Regions from separate parts of the Leclercia adecarboxylata genome, predicted to be linked through region 1. Evidence: riboswitches for the same ligand, from Rfam matches in the RefSeq annotation. Region 1 holds a riboswitch; each other region holds the start of a gene.

The links. A riboswitch is a leader RNA that binds a small molecule or an ion and turns the genes downstream of it on or off. The one in region 1 is predicted to bind thiamine pyrophosphate.
Region 2: linked by a shared signal. The riboswitch ahead of thiC (phosphomethylpyrimidine synthase ThiC) and the one ahead of thiM (hydroxyethylthiazole kinase) in region 1 are both predicted to bind thiamine pyrophosphate.
Region 3: linked by a shared signal. The riboswitch ahead of thiB (thiamine ABC transporter substrate binding subunit) and the one ahead of thiM (hydroxyethylthiazole kinase) in region 1 are both predicted to bind thiamine pyrophosphate.

What each region holds. Positions count from the first base shown of each region.
Region 1 covers NZ_CP040889.1:324,648-330,795, forward strand. Annotated here, with positions in the region: gene FHN83_RS03405 (ABC transporter substrate-binding protein) at 1-303, opposite strand, end outside; gene FHN83_RS03410 (mandelate racemase family protein) at 340-1,494, opposite strand; gene fbaB (class I fructose-bisphosphate aldolase) at 1,898-2,950, opposite strand; gene thiD (bifunctional hydroxymethylpyrimidine kinase/phosphomethylpyrimidine kinase) at 3,069-3,869, opposite strand; gene thiM (hydroxyethylthiazole kinase) at 3,866-4,636, opposite strand; TPP riboswitch at 4,672-4,768, opposite strand; gene FHN83_RS03430 (membrane lipoprotein lipid attachment site-containing protein) at 5,091-5,552, shown strand; gene FHN83_RS03435 (diaminobutyrate--2-oxoglutarate transaminase) at 5,795-6,148, shown strand, end outside.
Region 2 covers NZ_CP040889.1:2,291,775-2,297,922, reverse strand. Annotated here, with positions in the region: gene hemE (uroporphyrinogen decarboxylase) at 1-818, opposite strand, end outside; gene nudC (NAD(+) diphosphatase) at 861-1,634, opposite strand; gene FHN83_RS12785 (Rsd/AlgQ family anti-sigma factor) at 1,730-2,227, shown strand; TPP riboswitch at 2,281-2,389, shown strand; gene thiC (phosphomethylpyrimidine synthase ThiC) at 2,466-4,361, shown strand; gene thiE (thiamine phosphate synthase) at 4,361-4,996, shown strand; gene thiF (thiazole biosynthesis adenylyltransferase ThiF) at 4,989-5,744, shown strand; gene thiS (sulfur carrier protein ThiS) at 5,728-5,928, shown strand; gene thiG (thiazole synthase) at 5,930-6,148, shown strand, end outside.
Region 3 covers NZ_CP040889.1:2,847,937-2,854,084, forward strand. Annotated here, with positions in the region: gene thiP (thiamine/thiamine pyrophosphate ABC transporter permease ThiP) at 1-1,383, opposite strand, end outside; gene thiB (thiamine ABC transporter substrate binding subunit) at 1,359-2,342, opposite strand; TPP riboswitch at 2,377-2,476, opposite strand; gene sgrR (HTH-type transcriptional regulator SgrR) at 2,513-4,168, opposite strand; gene sgrT (glucose uptake inhibitor SgrT) at 4,256-4,408, shown strand; gene FHN83_RS15410 (sugar efflux transporter) at 4,512-5,690, shown strand; gene leuD (3-isopropylmalate dehydratase small subunit) at 5,746-6,148, opposite strand, start outside.

The DNA of each region.
Region 1 (6,148 bases):
CACGTTATCGCGCAGGTGGAAGGTCAGGGTTTTGCCGTCCGGCGAGATGTCCCAGGATTTCGCCAGCGCCGGTTTGACGTTGGTGAGCGTGTTGGGATCGAGTTCCACCAGCGAATCGTAGAGATTGACCACAATGCCGACCACCTCGTTGCCGGTCATCGCGGCCGGATCGAGGGTCAGCAGGTTGTTCATGTTCATACCGATGATGAGCTGATCGGGCGGCGTTTTTGCATACGCCGCGCCGCTCCCCATCATCAGCGAGAGCGCGAGTAAACACGCCCCGGTGAGGGAGTTTTTCTTCATCTGTGTATACCGTTTGTAGGGTAGAAGTTTTATTTATCAGTCGTGGCTGAGGGTATTGGCTTCGATATACGCAAAATTAATGTCTTCGCCCAGTCCCGGGCGATCCGGCAGGCTGACCATGCCGTTTTCATCCATCGGGTCGATGAGGCTGTGCAGATATGCCGCGGGCTCGTCGTAGTCGAGGAACGGATGCAGCAGGCCGCGTTCGTACCAGCGGCAGTTTTTGATAGCCCCGATCACCGCCAGGCTGGCCGCGCCGTTGCCGTGCACTTCGCAGTCCATGCCGAACGACTCGGCGAGGTTGGCTACTTTCAGGGTTGGCGAGATGCCGCCTACGCCATTGGCGCCCGCACGCAGGATGTCGCACGCTCCGGCTCTTACCCAGTCGGCGCGGCTGTGGTGCTTGCCGCCCAGGCTCTCCGGCCCGACGATGGGAATGGAGAGGTTTTCAGCCAGCCAGGCGTAGGAGGCCATGCTCTCCTCTTCCATCGGCTCTTCAAACCAGGCGAAGTTGAGTTTTTCCAGCTCTTTACCGATCCACAGTGCTTCCGCACGGCTGTACCAGTGATAGCCGTCGATCATCAGGTCGATATCCGGCCCGACCGCCTCACGCACCGCGGCGCAGGCTTTGATATCCATCTTCGGATTCGGTGCGAAAGAGACCGGCGGCATCCAGGTGTGGAGCTTGATGGCCTTGTAGCCGCGGGCGACCAGGGTTTCTGCGAAGCTGGCGTACTCTTCCGGGGTGGAGAGGCCACCCGGCAGGTCGTCGCCGCACATGGTGCTGCCGTAGGCAGGCACTTTGTCGCGGTAGCCGCCCAGCAGCTTCCAGACCGGCATATTGAGCTTGCGGCCAATCAGATCCCACAGCGCCTGCTCAACGAAGCCCAGCGCGCGTTCGGTCAGCTGATGGGCGCTGCCGCGCTGCCAGTGGGCCAGCTCCTGCCAGATCTTTTCGCGGTTAAAGGCGTCCTGGCCGATCAGCACCTTACGGAAGAAGGTGTTGACCACAAAAGGGCGCACCACTTCCGGCGGTGCAAAAGAGTACCCTTTGGTGCCATCGTCTGCGGTAATGGTCAGCATCGCCATTTTCGCCAGGCTTTCCGGCCCCGGATGAGAGTGCCCGGCGCTGTCGGAAACCCGGCGGGTGGGATACTGAAAGACGGTGACGTTTACGGATTCGATTTTCATTTTTTGTCCTTAAAACTGCGTAGGTTCAGCGTGTTCTTTCATTTTGAAAAGCTGTTTCGAATCTAACTTTAAGCGCAAAATTCATCCACTGCCTTAGACAAATTCCGCTAAGCGTCGACCGTTTTTTGTGCATCTGCACGGGGGCGAGTGATACTTTTCACAAAAGAGAGGGGAAATGTGAGGTAGATCGGGATGGATGTTTGAATGAAATGAAATGGGGTTCCGATCATGTCCGGAGGGGGACAAATCCCCTCACCCCGGCCCTCTCCCCAAAGGGGCGAGGGAGAAAAGACGGCTCCGGAGAGTCCCCTCTCCCCAAAGTGGCGAGAGGGAAAAGACGCCACCGGACAGTCCCCTCTCCCCTATGGGGAGAGGGTTAGGGTGAGGGGAGAGGGGTTAGGGATTACGCGATAGTCACCTTCTTATCCAGATAGACGTCCTGCACCGCATTTATCAGCTTCACGCCGTCCGCCATCGATTTTTTAAACGCCTTACGACCGAGGATCAGCCCCATCCCGCCCGCGCGTTTATTAATAACGGCCGTGCGTACCGCATCGGTGAGATCGGTTTCGCCCCCCGCTGCACCGCCGGAGTTGATGAGCCCCGCGCGGCCCATATAGCAGTTCGCCAGCTGGTAGCGCACCAGGTCGATAGGGTTGTCGCTGGTCAGTTTGCTGTAGACCCGATCGTCGGTATAGCCAAACTTGACCGCCTTATAACCGCCGTTATTTTCGGCCATTTTCTGCTTCACAATATCCGCCCCGATGGTGGCCGCCAGATGGTTGGCCTGTCCGGTTAAATCGGCGGAAACGTGGTAATCCGTGCCGTCTTTATTAAAGGCCGGGTTACGCAGATAGGCCCACAGCACCGTCACCATTCCTAACTCATGGGCGCGCTCAAAGGCGGCGGAGATCTCTTCAATCTGACGGCGCGACTGCTCTGAGCCGAAATAGATGGTCGCCCCGACCGCCACCGCGCCCATGTTGAACGCCTGCTCGACGCTGGCATAGAGGGTCTGGTCATATTCGGTTGGATAGCTCAGGGTTTCATTGTGGTTGAGCTTGACCAGGAACGGAATGCGGTGCGCATAGCGCCGGGAAACCGACGCCAGCACGCCGTAGGTAGAGGCGACGCAGTTGCAGCCAGCTTCAATCGCCAGTTCAACGATGTTCTTCGGATCAAAATAGAGCGGGTTGGCGGCAAACGACGCACCGGCCGAGTGCTCCACCCCCTGGTCCACCGGCAGGATCGACAGATAGCCGGTTCCGCCCAGACGCCCGGTGTTATACAGCGTCTGCATATTTCGCAAAACCGCTGGCGGGCGGTTGTTGTCGATCATCACGCGGTCGACGTAGTCGTGGCCAGGCAGATAGAGCTGGTCGGCTGGAATAGTCATACAACGATGCTGTAACAGGCTGTCGGCGTCTTTGCCAAGCAACTGCGCAATATCAGTCATAGTTTTGCTCCCCTTAGTGCCGACAGGCTGTCGGCATGTTTTCTCCAGGCTCACAGGATTGCGAGCCCCCTAAGCCTGGTCTGTGGGTAGCGAATTTTCCAGCTATGGGCGGTAACCTTTACCACCACGCATGGAAATGGTGGACCGGACCCATGCCCTGCCCCACCTCCAGCGTGTCCGCCTGCGCCAGCGCGCAGGAGAGCCAGGTTTTGGCCTCGCGCACCGTATCCGCCCAGCTATCGTGACGCGGGCGCAGCGCAGCCAGAGCGGCCGAGAGGGTGCAGCCGGTGCCGTGGGTGTTTTTGGTCTTCACGCGCGGGGCGGTAAAGCGCACCGTTCCGTCGCGGGTGAACAGCCAGTCGGGGCTTTCGGGATCGTCAAGATGACCGCCCTTCATCAGCACCGCTTCACACCCCATCGCCAGCAGGGCATAACCCTGCTCTTTCATCTCCTGCTCGCTGCGGGCGTGAGGGGCATCCAGTAGCGCTGCGGCTTCGGGCAGGTTTGGCGTGATAAGCGCCACCTGCGGCAACAACTTTTTACGCAGCGTTTCGACGGCAGAAGGTGAAAGCAGCGGGTCGCCGCTTTTCGCCAGCATCACCGTGTCCAGCACTACGTTTTTAACCTGATGACGCAGCAGCTGCTCCGCCACGGCCTCGACGATATCGGTTTCGGCCAGCATGCCGATCTTGGTGGTGTCGATGCGCACATCGCTGAACACCGATTCCAGCTGCGCCGCCACAAAATCGGGTTCAATACGATAGACCGACTGCACTCCGCGGGTATTCTGCGCCACCAGGGCGGTGATCACCGAGCAGCCATACGCCCCCAGCGCCGAGAAGGTTTTCAGGTCGGCCTGGATCCCGGCACCGCCGCTTGGGTCTGTGCCGGCAATAGTCAGGGCATTAATGCGTTTCATTGTTGTGCCCCCAGTTCCCACAGGGCATCCAGAAAGGCCGCGGCAAAACTGCCCGGTCCGCGGCTTTGGGCTGCCGCAAGGGTTCCGGCCCGTTTCATCCAGCCGCAGGCCGCCGCGATGTTTTCCAGCCGGTCGCCCGGCAGTGAACAGCTGGCCGCCACTACCGCCGACAGCGCGCAGCCGGTGCCCACCACACGGGTCATCATCGGATCGCCCCCGGTAACCGTCTGGGTACGCAGCCCGTCGGTGACGTAATCCACTTCCCCCGTCACCACCACGATGGCATTGGTTTGCCGCGCCAGCGCCTGGGCCGCAGGCAGCGCGCTGGCCGCTGTATCGGTGGTGTCCACACCGCGTCCGCCCGCGCTCATCCCGGCAAGGGCGAGGATTTCCGAGGCATTGCCGCGAATGGCCGCCGGTTTGAGGACGAGGATCTGCTGACAGAACCGGGTGCGGTATCCCAGCGCGCCGACGGCTACCGGGTCCAGCACCCAGGGTTTACCGGCGGTAACCGCGCTCTCAATGGCCCGGCGCATCGCCTGGGCGCGCGACGCGGTTAACGTCCCGACGTTAATCAGCAGCGCATCAGCGATAGCAGAGAATTGTTCCGCCTCTTCGGCTTCAATCACCATCGCCGGTGACGCGCCGAGCGCCAGCAACACGTTGGCGGTAAAGGTCTGCACGACGTCGTTGGTCATACAGTGGGTGAGCGGAGAACGGGTTCGGAAGTGGTGTAAGGCATGTAAATTGAGCAGGTCAGGCTGCATGGTATCGCTCCTGCCTTGCGCGAAGAAGCGATAGCCCGGAGGGCATCTGACTTCCCTACGCTGGCATTATCCAGATCAGGTGGTACGGGTATTTCTCAGCCTTCACAAAGAAGGGCACCCCGAGTCAAATTACATAATGTAACGGTGGCAGCGTAGAGGATGCGTCTGGCAATAGCAAGGGGCTTTCTGGCGCTTCGCCACTCCTCCTGCTTACATCTCTGACACCCTTTTCTAACCCAGCAATAACCAGCTGCCAGGATAACTCTCAAGAAATTAGCTATTCGTGCTAAATGTGATCTTCGTCAACCTGAGACAACGCCCCTTGCGTGATATTCAGCGCGCGCCACTGGTGCGTCTCTAATATAGACACCAGCAAAAAGTGGCCAGGCCAATAATAATTATCGAATCAACAACCGGGGAACAGACGATTTCCCCTTTCCTTTAAGGTTAATGTATGAAAAAGATTCTGTTGGTGGGTGTGATTGCCGCTTTGCTGGCGGGCTGTGTCTCTGAAGAGCAGCGCTTAGCGCAGTGTGAGGCCAAAGGCGTAAGCCGTGACGCCTGCTACATTGCCGACCAGAACCGTCAGGCCACCATCAATGCCGCAGCGGAAAAACAGGCGCTCGAGAATGCGCATGAAGCCGTACAGCATGGCCAGGCGGCGCACGTTGCCGATCCGCTGCGTGAAGCCTCCTTCAGCGCCAACGGTATTAAAGCCAGCATCAATAACGGCTTCACCCAGGCCACCATCAACGGCAAGAAAGCCGTGGTGAAACGCTCAAATGCGAATTTCTACGAGGTGAAAGGCGCGGGTTACGTGCTGTCGATCTCACTGGATGCGAACGGCGTGACCGACGCTTCATGGAATAAAACCCATGGCCGCGATCACGGTATTCTGAACGTCGTCCAAAAGTAGTTCTAAAGCGTTCTAAAACGCCCCGCTTTTATACCCGAAGCCTCCCCCTGGAAACCTCAGGTGCCATGCGGGGTTACGCCCTACGCGCGTTGATTCAACGCGCGTAACAAAACGATAAACAATTAACCATTGAGCCCCGGGCAAAAAGGCTCTATATTGGCCGCGATTTTTGATGCCCTTCTCATTTTCTTAATTAATTATTCAATCGGAGCCACGTGCTGAGCTGCGGTTGTAGGAGTGATATGATGACGGATAAAGTCCGTATTGATACTTTGAATGCCTCTTCTTTCAAAACCAACGAAACCTATCTGGCCCGTCAGGCCGAAATGGAATCCAATGTCAGGAGTTATCCGCGCAAGCTGCCTTTAGCCATTACTAAGGCGGACGGGGTGTGGATCACCGACGCGGATAACAAAGAGTATCTTGATTGCCTGGCCGGTGCGGGAACGCTGGCGCTGGGTCATAACCATCCTGATGTGCTGAAAAGCATTCAAAGTGTCATTACCAGCGGCTTGCCGTTACATACCCTGGATCTGACCACGCCGTTGAAAGACGCGTTTTCAGAATACCTGCTCTCTATGCTGCCAGGCCAGGGC
Region 2 (6,148 bases), 2.0 Mb from region 1:
GTGGTCCAGTCGAGGCCCAGCGCATCACAGCCGGTCTCTGCCATCGCTTCCAGCCACTGGCCTCCGCCTTTGGTGAACAGCGTTACCGGCACGCGGCGCCCTTCGTTTTCACGCAGCAGGCCATCGACGATTTTATGCATGTAGTAGAGCGAGAACTGCTGATAATCGCGGCCCGTCAGCACTCCGCCCCAGGTGTCGAAGATCATCACCGACTGCGCGCCCGCTTTGATCTGCGCGTTCAGATAGAGGGTGACGCTTTTCGCCAGCTTTTCGAGCAGGGCATGGAGCGCCAGCGGATCGGCGTACATCATCTTCTTGATAACGGTAAAGGCTTTGCTGCTGCCGCCTTCGACCATGTAGGTCGCCAGCGTCCACGGACTGCCGGAGAAACCAATCAGCGGTACTTCGCCTTTCAGCTCGCGGCGAATAGTGCGCACCGCGTTCATCACATAACCGAGTTCCTGCTCCGGGTCCGGGATCGGCAGGTTGTCGATGTCCGCTTTGCTCTTGATGGGAGAAGAGAAGCGCGGACCTTCGCCGGTTTCAAAGTACAGACCAAGCCCCATCGCATCCGGGATGGTCAGGATATCTGAGAAGAGGATCGCCGCGTCCAGCGGATAGCGGCGCAGCGGCTGAAGGGTCACTTCGCAGGCCAGCTCCGCATTTTTGCACAGCGACATAAAATCGCCCGCCTGCGCACGCGTGGCTTTATATTCCGGCAAATAGCGGCCCGCCTGGCGCATCATCCATACCGGGGTGATATCAACGGGTTGGCGCAGCAGCGCACGCAGATAACGATCGTTCTTCAGTTCGGTCATTTTTGCAGTTCCTTAAGCGTCTTATTCCCAGTGTATCACGTCTCAGATATCGTCAGCCCGACACATTGCCACGGTATCTTCTATCAGGCGGCGCGCCACGGTGCCGGGCGGTGGGAGCAGCGGTAAATCGTCGTAACGATACCAGTCGGCTGACAGCAACTCTTTCGGGTCGATGACGATCTCGCCGCTGTCGTACTCGGCCATAAAGGCGGTCATCAGCGATTGCGGGAACGGCCACGGCTGGGAGGTGACGTAGCGCAGGTTCTTCACTTTGATACCGCTCTCTTCCATCACTTCACGCGCAACGGCCTGCTCCAGCGTTTCGCCCACTTCCACAAACCCGGCCAGCACGGTATGCACCCCGTTGCGATGACGGGTATGTTGCGCCAGCAGGATGGTGTCTTCACGACGGATAGCGACGATGATGCACGGCGCGATTTGCGGATAGTAGCGTTCGCGGCAGTGGCTGCAGAGCATGGCCCATTCGGTTTTGCTTGGGTGCATGGTGTGGCCGCAGTAGCCGCAGTATTTATGCGAGCGATAAAACTCGGCCAACTGCACAGCGCGGCCGGCCAGCTGGAACAGGCCGACATCGAGATCGAGCACCTGGCGAACCGATCCCATATCGTGGCGACGATTTTGTTGGATCAACCACACAGAATCGCCCTGCCACTCGCCAATGTTTAGTGCGGGTTGACCCGCAAGATCGAAATTTCCGGCTTCGCCATGTGGTAATTCACCACCGGGCAACCATAATTTTTGTTCATGGCTGACTAACCACCAGCCGCGATCCGATTTTTCAATTATACGATCCATATCTATTGCACTACCTTTGCTTCACAGGCATGTTGGTAACAATACTATTACATTTTGGGTGGGCAGCTTTTAATCTTAACCTTGCGGAGTCAAACATGCTAAACCAGCTAGAAAACCTGACAGAGCGCGTTGGCGGAAGTAACAAACTGGTCGATCGCTGGCTGCACGTACGTAAACATCTGCTCGTTGCCTACTACAATCTCGTTGGCATTAAGCCGGGTAAAGAGTCCTACATGCGCCTGAATGAAAAAGCGCTGGACGATTTTTGCCAGAGCCTGGTCGACTACCTTTCCAATGGTCATTTCAATATTTATGAACGCATTATCGGTGAAATGGAAGGTAACAGCCCGTTTTTAGCGGCCACCAAACTCTACCCTCTGCTGGAAGCCAACACTCAGCAGATCATGGATTATTACGACTCCACGCTCGAAAATGCCATCGATCAGGACAACTATCTGGAATTTCAGCAGGCACTTTCTGATATCGGCGAGGCGCTGGAGCAACGATTTACGCTGGAAGACAACCTGATCGCCCTCGCGCTGGATCACAATCTGAAAGCCAGCAACGAAGATAACGTCGCCCGACCGGCTTGAGTTATTTATCGTTAACGCGTAATTTACATTTACTGCTCCCGCTGTAGGGGAGCAAATTCTTGTCGGAGTGCCCAGTGCGAAAGCCGGGCTGAGACCGTTAATTCGGGATCCGCGGAACCTGATCAGGTTAAGACCTGCGAAGGGAACAAGAGTCAATTTACTGTATCGCCCCCGGGCGATCCTCTCTTGCTTCATCCGTCGTCTGACAAGCCACTTCCTGAACTTACTGGAACGAGCTATGTCTGCCACAAAAATGACCCGCCGCGAACAGCGCGCACACGCCCAACACTTCATCGATACCCTGGAAGGCACCGCTTTCCCAAACTCTAAACGCATCTATCTGACCGGCTCCCGGGATGATATCCGCGTACCGATGCGCGAGATCCAGCTCAGCCCGACGCTCATCGGCGGCAGTAAAGAAAACCCGCAGTTTGAAGAGAACGAAGCGGTGCCGGTCTACGACACCTCCGGGCCTTACGGCGATCCGGCGGTGGCCATTAATGTCCAGCAGGGGCTGGCGAAACTGCGCCAGCCGTGGATTGACGCGCGTGACGACAGCGAAGCGCTGAACGAGCAAAGCTCGGCTTATACCCGCGAACGCCTGGCCGATGATGGCCTGGACGAGCTGCGCTTCACCGGTCTTCTCACGCCGAAGCGTGCCAGGGTGGGCAAATGCGTCACCCAGCTGCACTACGCCCGTCAGGGGATCGTCACGCCGGAGATGGAGTTTATCGCCATTCGCGAAAACATGGGCCGCGAGCGCATCCGTGGCGAGGTGCTGCGCCACCAGCATCCGGGTGAAGGCTTTGGGGCTCGTCTGCCGGAGAACATCACCCCGGAGTTTGTGCGTGACGAAGTGGCCGCCGGCCGCGCCATCATCCCCGCCAACATCAACCATCCGGAATCGGAGCCGATGATCATCGGGCGTAACTTCCTGGTGAAAGTGAATGCCAATATCGGTAACTCAGCGGTCACCTCCTCCATCGAAGAAGAGGTGGAAAAACTGGTCTGGTCGACGCGCTGGGGGGCGGACACCGTCATGGACCTCTCCACCGGTCGCTATATTCACGAGACCCGTGAGTGGATCCTGCGTAACAGCCCGGTGCCGATTGGTACCGTCCCCATCTACCAGGCGCTGGAGAAGGTGAACGGCATCGCGGAAGACCTCACCTGGGAGGCTTTCCGGGATACCCTGCTGGAGCAGGCCGAACAGGGTGTGGATTACTTCACCATCCATGCGGGCGTGCTGCTGCGCTACGTGCCGATGACCGCTAAACGCCTGACCGGCATCGTCTCACGTGGCGGTTCTATCATGGCGAAATGGTGCCTGTCCCATCATCAGGAGAACTTCCTGTATGAGCACTTCCGCGAAATCTGCGAGATCTGCGCCGCCTACGACGTTTCGCTGTCGCTGGGCGATGGCCTGCGTCCGGGCTCCATTCGCGACGCCAACGACGAAGCGCAGTTTGCCGAACTGCACACTTTGGGCGAGCTGACCAAAATTGCCTGGGAGTATGACGTTCAGGTGATGATTGAAGGCCCGGGCCATGTGCCGATGCAGATGATCCGCCGCAACATGACCGAAGAGCTTGAGCACTGCCACGAAGCGCCGTTCTATACCCTGGGGCCGTTGACCACCGATATCGCACCGGGTTACGACCACTTCACCTCCGGCATTGGCGCGGCGATGATTGGCTGGTTCGGCTGCGCGATGCTTTGCTACGTGACGCCGAAAGAGCATCTCGGTCTGCCGAACAAAGAGGACGTGAAGCAGGGGCTGATCACCTACAAAATTGCCGCCCACGCCGCCGACCTGGCGAAGGGCCATCCGGGGGCGCAGATCCGCGATAACGCCATGTCGAAAGCGCGCTTCGAATTCCGCTGGGAAGATCAGTTCAACCTCGCCCTCGACCCGTTCACCGCCCGCGCCTATCACGACGAAACCCTGCCGCAGGAGTCCGGTAAAGTGGCGCACTTCTGCTCCATGTGCGGGCCGAAATTCTGCTCGATGAAAATCAGCCAGGAGGTGCGTGATTACGCCGCGGCGCAGACTATCGAAGTGGGAATGGCCGATATGTCAGAGACCTTCCGCGCCCGGGGCGGCGAAATCTACCTCAAAAAAGAGGAGGCGTAATGTATCAGCCCAACTTTCCGCCAGTGCCGTTTCGTCTGGGGCTTTACCCGGTGGTCGACAGCGTGGCGTGGCTTGAGCGTCTGCTGACCGCCGGGGTAAAAACCCTGCAGCTGCGCATCAAGGATAAGCAGGATGATGAGGTTGAGGCCGATATTGTGGCGGCCATTGCCCTGGGGCGTCGCTATGACGCCCGCCTGTTTATCAATGACTACTGGCGTCTGGCGATTAAGCACCAGGCTTACGGCGTGCATCTGGGTCAGGAGGATCTGGAGACCACCGATCTGGAAGCCATTCGTCGCGCCGGCTTGCGTCTTGGCGTGTCGACGCATGACGACATGGAGATCGACGTGGCGCTGGCGGCACGTCCGTCTTACATCGCCCTGGGACACGTTTTTCCGACCCAGACCAAGCAGATGCCTTCAGCTCCGCAAGGGCTTGAACAGCTGGCCCGTCATATCGAACGGCTCGGGGATTATCCCACCGTCGCCATCGGCGGTATAAGCCTCGAACGCGCGCCTGCGGTCCTGGCGACCGGCGTGGGAAGCATCGCGGTGGTGAGCGCCATCACCCAGGCCGGGGACTGGCAGGCAGCGACGGCGCAGCTGCTGCAACTGGCGGGGACAGGCGATGAATGACCGTGACTTTATGCGCTACAGCCGCCAGATCCTGCTGGACGATATCGCCATCGACGGGCAGCAAAAGCTGCTCGCCAGCCGGGTGTTGCTGATCGGCCTCGGTGGACTGGGCGCCCCGGCGGCGCTATACCTGGCCGGAGCCGGGATCGGCACGCTGGTGCTGGCCGACGATGACGAGGTTCATCTGAGCAATTTGCAGCGGCAGATCCTCTTCACCACCGACGATATTGCCCAGCCGAAAGCGCAGGTAACGCAGCGTCGCCTGCAGCAGCTCAACCCCGATATCCGGCTGATTGCCCTGCAGACCCGGCTGGAAGGCAACGCGCTGCAGGAGGAGATCGCCCGCGCCGACGTGGTGCTGGACTGCACCGACAACATGGCCACCCGCCAGGCGATCAACGCCGCCTGCGTGATGCTCAACACTCCGCTTATCACCGCCAGCGCCGTGGGCTTTGGCGGACAGATGATGGTGCTGACGCCTCCCTGGACGCAGGGCTGCTACCGCTGCCTTTGGCCGGATGATGACGAGCCGCAGCGCAACTGCCGCACCGCCGGTGTTGTCGGGCCGGTGGTTGGCGTGATGGGCACCCTGCAGGCGCTGGAGGCGATCAAGCTGCTCAGCGGCATCGAGGCCCCGCGCAATGCGCTACGTCTGTTCGACGCCCGGGCAGGAAGCTGGCGGCAGCTGGCTTTGCAGCGCGCCAGCGGCTGTCAGGTATGTGGGGGGCAGCATGCGGATCCAGTTTAACGACGAACCGATGCAGTGCGTGGAAGGCATCACCGTCGCCACCCTGCTCTCCCAGCTGCGCCAGTTAAAACCCGGGGTCGCGCTGGCCCTGAATCAACAGATCCTGCCGCGCGAGCAGTGGGAAAAACAGCAGGTACGCGAAGGCGATCAGATCCTGCTCTTTCAGGTGATTGCCGGAGGCTGAGATGTTACGTATTGCTGATAAAACCTTTGATTCACATCTGTTTACCGGTACCGGCAAATTTGCCTCGCCGCAGCTGATGGTAGGCGCGATCCGGGAGAGCGGCAGCCAGCTGGTGACGCTGGCTATGAAGCGGGTCGATCTGCGTAATCACAACGACGCTATCCTGGCACCGCTGCTGGACGCGGGCGTGAGCCTGCTGCCCAACACCTCCGGGGCCAAA
Region 3 (6,148 bases), 2.5 Mb from region 1:
AGGGCGTTTCAGGGCGCGCAGCTCCACCACCTTCAGCCGCTGCCAGCCGTGCATTCCCAGGGAGTCGCAGAGCAGGGTATAGCGGGCGCTGAGATCGCGCATCGGGTTTTCCAGCACTTTCAGCGCGTAGGGGATCGCCATCAGGGCGTTGGTAAAGATGACTATGCCATCGGCCGATTCAGGCAGGCCGACAGTGCTGTTGAACAGCAGGAAAAAACCGCTCGCCAGCACGATGCCGGGCATCGCCAGGATCAGCATCCCGCTGAGATCCAGCGCCTGTCCGGCTACGAACGCCTGGCGGGCATACAGCTCCCGGCTGGTCCACAGCAGCATCATGGTCAGCAGCACGCAGAGCAGCCCGGCACCCAGCGCAATGCGCAGCGAGGTGCCCAGCGCCTGCCAGAGCACCGGCTGTTGCAGCACCGACAGCAGGTTGAGATTCAGACCGTCGACCACCACCGCCAGCAGCGGCGGGATCAGCAGCAGTAGCGCCAGGGCGATCAGCAGGCCATCGGTCAGACGGCTACGCAGGTTGTCCTGCGGATCGCGCCAGCCTGCGAGCTGGTTACTGCCGACGGGGATGGCTTTTCCCAGCCGCTGGCTCAGCATCACCAGCCCCAGACAGCAGACCATCTGCACGATGGCAAGCAGTGCCGCACGGCCCGGATCATAGTCGTAGCTCAGGGCCTGATAGATAGCGAGCCCGATGGTGGTGGCCTGCGGCCCGCCGCCGAGCGAGAGCACGGTGGCGAAGCTGGCAAAGCAGAGCATGAAGATCAGCGCCGCAACCGGCGGGATCTGACGGCGTAGCCAGGGCCACTCAACGAAGCGGAAAAATGACCAGCCGCGCATTCCGAGCTGGGCCGCAAGCTGGCGCTGCTCGCCGGGGATATTCTCCAGCGCCTGCAGCAGCAGACGCGTGGCCATCGGCATGTTGAAAAAGACGTGCGCCAGCAGGATCCCCTGCAGGCCATAGGGCGAGAAGGTCCACTCAAGTCCGAGCGCCTGGCACAGGACGGCCAGCCAGCCCTGACGTCCGTAGACGCTGAGAATGCCAAATATCGCCACCAGCACCGGCAGGATCAGGGTCATGGCGCACAGGCGCAGCAGCGCCTGCCTGCCCGGGAACCGTCGCCGGTAGAGGGCGCGGGCAAGAAATATTGCGGGGGTCACCGAGAGCAGGGCGGAGAGAAACGCCTGCCAGAAAGAGAAGCGGATAACGTGCCACAGATAGCTGTCGTGCAACAGCGCCGCGACGTCGGTGGCTGGCGCGTTAAACCACAGCGCCAGAAAAGCCCCCAGGGCGACGGACACCATCAGGATGGCGGCCAGAAGCCCCGGGAGTAACCAGCCGGCGATTAGCGGCTGACGGCGCGTTGCCATTCACCGATCCAGGCAGCACGTTTCCCGGCCACTTCCTGTGGGGTAAATTCCAGCGTGGTTTGCGGTTTCACCAGGGTGTCAAAACCGGCCGGTAACGTCACGTTGGTCACCGGGTACATCCAGTTGCCGGTCGGGATGGCGTTCTGGAACGACGGGGAGACCATAAATTTCAGGAACTTTTCGGCCAGTTCCGGCTGTTTGCTGGCGGCAGTACGGGCGGCGACTTCCACCTGCAGATAGTGGCCTTCAGCAAAGTCCGCGGCAGCGTAGTTCTCTTTTTTCTCTGAAATAATGTGATACGCCGGAGAGGTGGTGTAGCTCAGCACCAGGTCGCTTTCGCCTTTCAGGAACAGACCGTAGGCTTCGCTCCAGCCTTTGGTCACGGTGACGGTTTTAGCGGCCAGCTTCTGCCAGGCTTCCGGCGTTTTGTCGCCGTACACTTTTTGCATCCACAGCAGCAGACCCAGCCCCGGGGTGCTGGTGCGCGGATCTTCGTAGATCACGCGCCATTTTTTATCGCTCTCAACCAGCTCTTTCAGGCTTTTCGGTGGGTTTTTCAGCTTGTTTTTGTCATAGACAAAGGCGAAGTAGCCGTAATCGAAGGGCACAAAGGTGTCGTTTTTCCAGCCGCCAGGGACGTTAACCGCATCGGTCGGCACGCCGCTTTTGGCGAACAGCCCGGTCTGCGTCGCCGCTTCCAGCAGGTTGTTATCCAGACCCAGCACCACGTCGGCTTTGCTGTTTTTACCTTCCATGCGCAGGCGGTTCAGCAGCGAGACGCCATCCTCCAGCGCCACAAACTTCAGCTCGCACTTGCAGTCGGCTTCAAAGGCTTTTTTGACCGCCGGGCCAGGGCCCCAGTCGGCAGCGAAAGAGTCGTAGGTGTAGACCGTCAGCACAGGACTGGCTACGGCAGGCAGCGCAACCAGCGCCAGCAGGGGAAGAACAGTTTTGAACACTTTGCACCTCATTGTTTGAGAGTGGCAAAGGATTTTGAGCGACAGCCTCAAATCCCTTCGCCGGCGTTATCCGGATCAGGTTCGACGGGTATTTTCTCAGCACACGCTTTCGCGCAGCACCCCGTTGAGAACGGCGGTATTGTAATGATTTGGTGAATATTACGAAAGTGTTATGGTTCCGGCGGCGCAAACCACGCCGATTTAAAGTCAAACCAGCCCAGCGTATTCATGCGTAAGCCGCGCATACTGCGCTGCCCCTGGATCATCAGCCAGTGGTGGATCAGCGGGACAATCGCCTGCTGGGCCAGCAGCTGCTGGCACCAGACCGCAAGATTCATCTCCCCGGCGCGCCACTGGGCGGCGTCCTGCTGCCAGTCCCGCGCGATGCAGTTTTGCAGAAGCGGTACCTCATACAGATGGGAGAACAGCGAGAAATCCAGCGGCAGGGTGAAGTTGACGCTGTTGAGCCAGATGTCGCTAACGATCTCTCCCCGATGCCACTCCTCGTAGCTGACCTCCTGAATGTTGAGCATCACCTGCTCGGCGGCCAGCAGCTCGCTCATCATTCTGGCGATCACCCGGTGTTCAATATGTTCGCGGTAGAAGGTCAGGGTGATGCTCTCCAGCCCGGCCGGTTTATCGCCGCGTCCCGGGCGGGCATGGTGCCAGCGCGGCAGCAGGCCATACGCCGGGAACCAGTAGGACTGGTACATCTCTTCGGCCTGATAGATCAGATTGGCAGGAGAGAGGATCCGGCTTATCCACTGGCGCACCTCGCCGCTGGCACCGCGATGGGAGCGGGCATCGAACAGCAGATAGTAGCACCCCTCTTCGAGGCGGCTCTCTACCGCCTTTTCTCCCTCTGTTGGCCCTTCGAGGGTCAGGCCGACGCTCAGCTCTTCGTTGAGATCCGGCAACACCCAGACGTTCACTTCGTCAATCAAGGCCCGGTAGCCAAAGTAATCCTCGAAGGCGCGGATCTTCAGCTGATTATTGTTGTTGCGGGAAACGGCGTAAGGCCCTGTGCCTACCGGATGGCCGGCAAAGTTGGGCATGGTTTCCCACTCGCGCGGCAGGATCATCGAGGGTACATACCCCAGCAGCCACGGCAGCCAGCGGTCGGGCTGAGAGAGCTGAATATCCAGAGTCCAGGCCGTGGGAGACTGGATCCGGCTGATGTGCGAGTAAAGAGGCAATTCGCGGGCGCGCTGCAACGTGGCGATGACGTCGGCCATCTCCAGCTCGCGTCCGTGATGGAAATGGATGCCGGGCCGTAAAAAAAATCGCCAGTGCAGCGGGGAAAGCTGCTGCCAGTGGTGGGCAATGTCGGCTTCCAGTTCCCCATTTTCCTCATTTATGCGCGTCAGGCCGCTAAAAATCTGCCGCGCCATGTGGGTTTCAGATCGCCGTAATGCGCTGCCCGGTAACAGGTTTTTCATCGGACGATAGTAGAGCACCCGCAGGATGTGCTTGCCCTGACGGAAGCTGCGTCCGAGGTGGGAAACCAGCATCTGGCGCACCGCGGCTTTATCGCCCACCAGCTGCACCAGCTGTTCGATGCGATCCTGCTCGAGCAGATCTTCCGCCCGCTGCTGCTGAAGCGCGAGGCCGGTGTAGAGAAAGGTGAGGCGCGAACGCTTGCCGCGCCCGGCTTCGGCTTCCCAGCTCAGCCATCCCTGCTGCTGCATGGTGTTAAGCAGGGTCCGCATATGGCGACGCGAACAGCTGAGCAGATCGGCCAGCTCGCTGAGCGTGGTGTCCCGGGTCTGGCCGTCACAGCACTGCCACAGGCGGATGAATTGTTGTTGCAGACGACCAGAAGGCATAAAAGGGGAACTCCTGACAAAAAATCAGCAATTTATTAATCCCTATATTAAGCCAATAATTCACTTCGATGAAGCGAGGAGGTGAATATGAAGAGGTCTGCCACAAATCAGTTTTACCAACAGTACTTCTCAGCGACAAAGGGAATGTCCTGGCTGGCCCGCCGGTGTGCAGAGCAGCGGCTGAAAATACTGGAAGATCTGATGCAGTGGGAGGTGACAACGTCGACCTCGGAACGCTGAATTGCTTCGATCATGTGTGACTGAGTATTGGTGCTAATCACCACGCCAGCAGGTATTATCTGCTGGCTTTTTTCGTTTTCACGTGCGCTAAAGGGAACAGTGAATGCTCTGGTTAATGACGATGGGACGCCGTCTCAACGGTGTTTATGCCGCTTTTTTAATGGTGGCTTTTATGATGGGCGTAGCCGGGGCACTGCAGGCGCCGACCCTGAGTCTGTTCCTGAGCCGCGAGGTGGGCGCTCAACCTTTCTGGGTGGGACTGTTCTATACCGTCAACGCCGTCGCCGGGATCCTGGTCAGCCTCTGGCTGGCGAAGCGTTCCGACAGCCAGGGCGATCGCCGCAAGCTGATCCTTTTTTGCTGCGCGATGGCGATTGGCAACGCGCTGCTGTTTGCCTTTAACCGTCATTATCTGACCTTATTAACCTGCGGCGTGCTGCTGGCCTCACTTGCCAACACCGCCATGCCGCAGTTGTTTGCTCTGGCGCGGGAATATGCCGACAGCTCCGCGCGTGAAGTGGTGATGTTCAGCTCGGTGATGCGTGCCCAGCTTTCGCTGGCGTGGGTTATCGGCCCGCCGCTGGCGTTTATGCTGGCGCTTAACTACGGCTTTACCGCCATGTTCTCCATTGCGGCGGCCATTTTTGCCATCAGCCTGGGGCTGATTGCCTTCGCGCTGCCTTCCGTTGCGCGGGTGGAATCGGCGACCGCCGTGCCGGTGACCGAGGTCAGCGGCTGGAAAAACAAAAATGTCCGCAGGCTCTTTATCGCCTCCACGCTGATGTGGACCTGCAACACCATGTATATCATCGACATGCCGCTGTGGATCAGCAGCGATCTGGGCCTGCCTGACAAGCTGGCCGGGATCTTAATGGGCACCGCCGCCGGGCTGGAAATCCCGGCGATGATCCTTGCGGGCTACTACGTGAAATATTTCGGCAAGCGCCGGATGATGGTGGTTGCGGTAGCTGCGGGTGTGCTGTTTTATCTGGGATTGATCCTGTTTCACAGCCGTGAAGCGCTGCTCGCCCTGCAGCTGTTTAACGCGGTCTTTATCGGCATCATCGCCGGGATCGGCATGCTCTGGTTCCAGGATTTGATGCCGGGACGTGCGGGCTCTGCCACGACGTTATTTACCAATAGCATTTCAACCGGCGTGATTCTGGCGGGGATCGTCCAGGGGGCGCTGGCGCAAAGCTACGGTCATTCTGCGGTTTACTTGGCTATTGCGGGGATTTCGCTGGTAACGCTGGTGCTCACCTGGCGGGTTAAAGATGTCTGAATAAAAAAGAGTCCATTGCTCGTGCAATGGACTCTTTATCGTGCGGGTTAAATCTTTAGCTCATAAAGGCTGGCTGTTTATTCTCGTAGGCGGAAATCGCCTCTTCGTGCTGCAGGGTCAGCCCGATGCTGTCCAGACCGTTGATCATGCAGTGGCGGCGGAAGGCGTCGATGTTAAAGCTGTAGGTTTTCTCCCCGGCTTTGACCACCTGCGCTTCCAGATCCACTTCGAAGGTGATGCCCGGATTGCTCTGCACTAATGTAAACAGCTCATCGACCTGCTCGTCGCTCAGGGTGACCGGCAGGAGCTGGTTGTTGAAGCTGTTGCCGTAGAAGATGTCGGCAAAGCTCGGCGCAATCACCACTTTGAAACCGTAATCGGTCAGCGCCCACGGTGCATGCTCGCGCGATGAACCGCAGCCAAAGTTTTCCCGCGCCAGCAGGATCGACGCCCCTTTA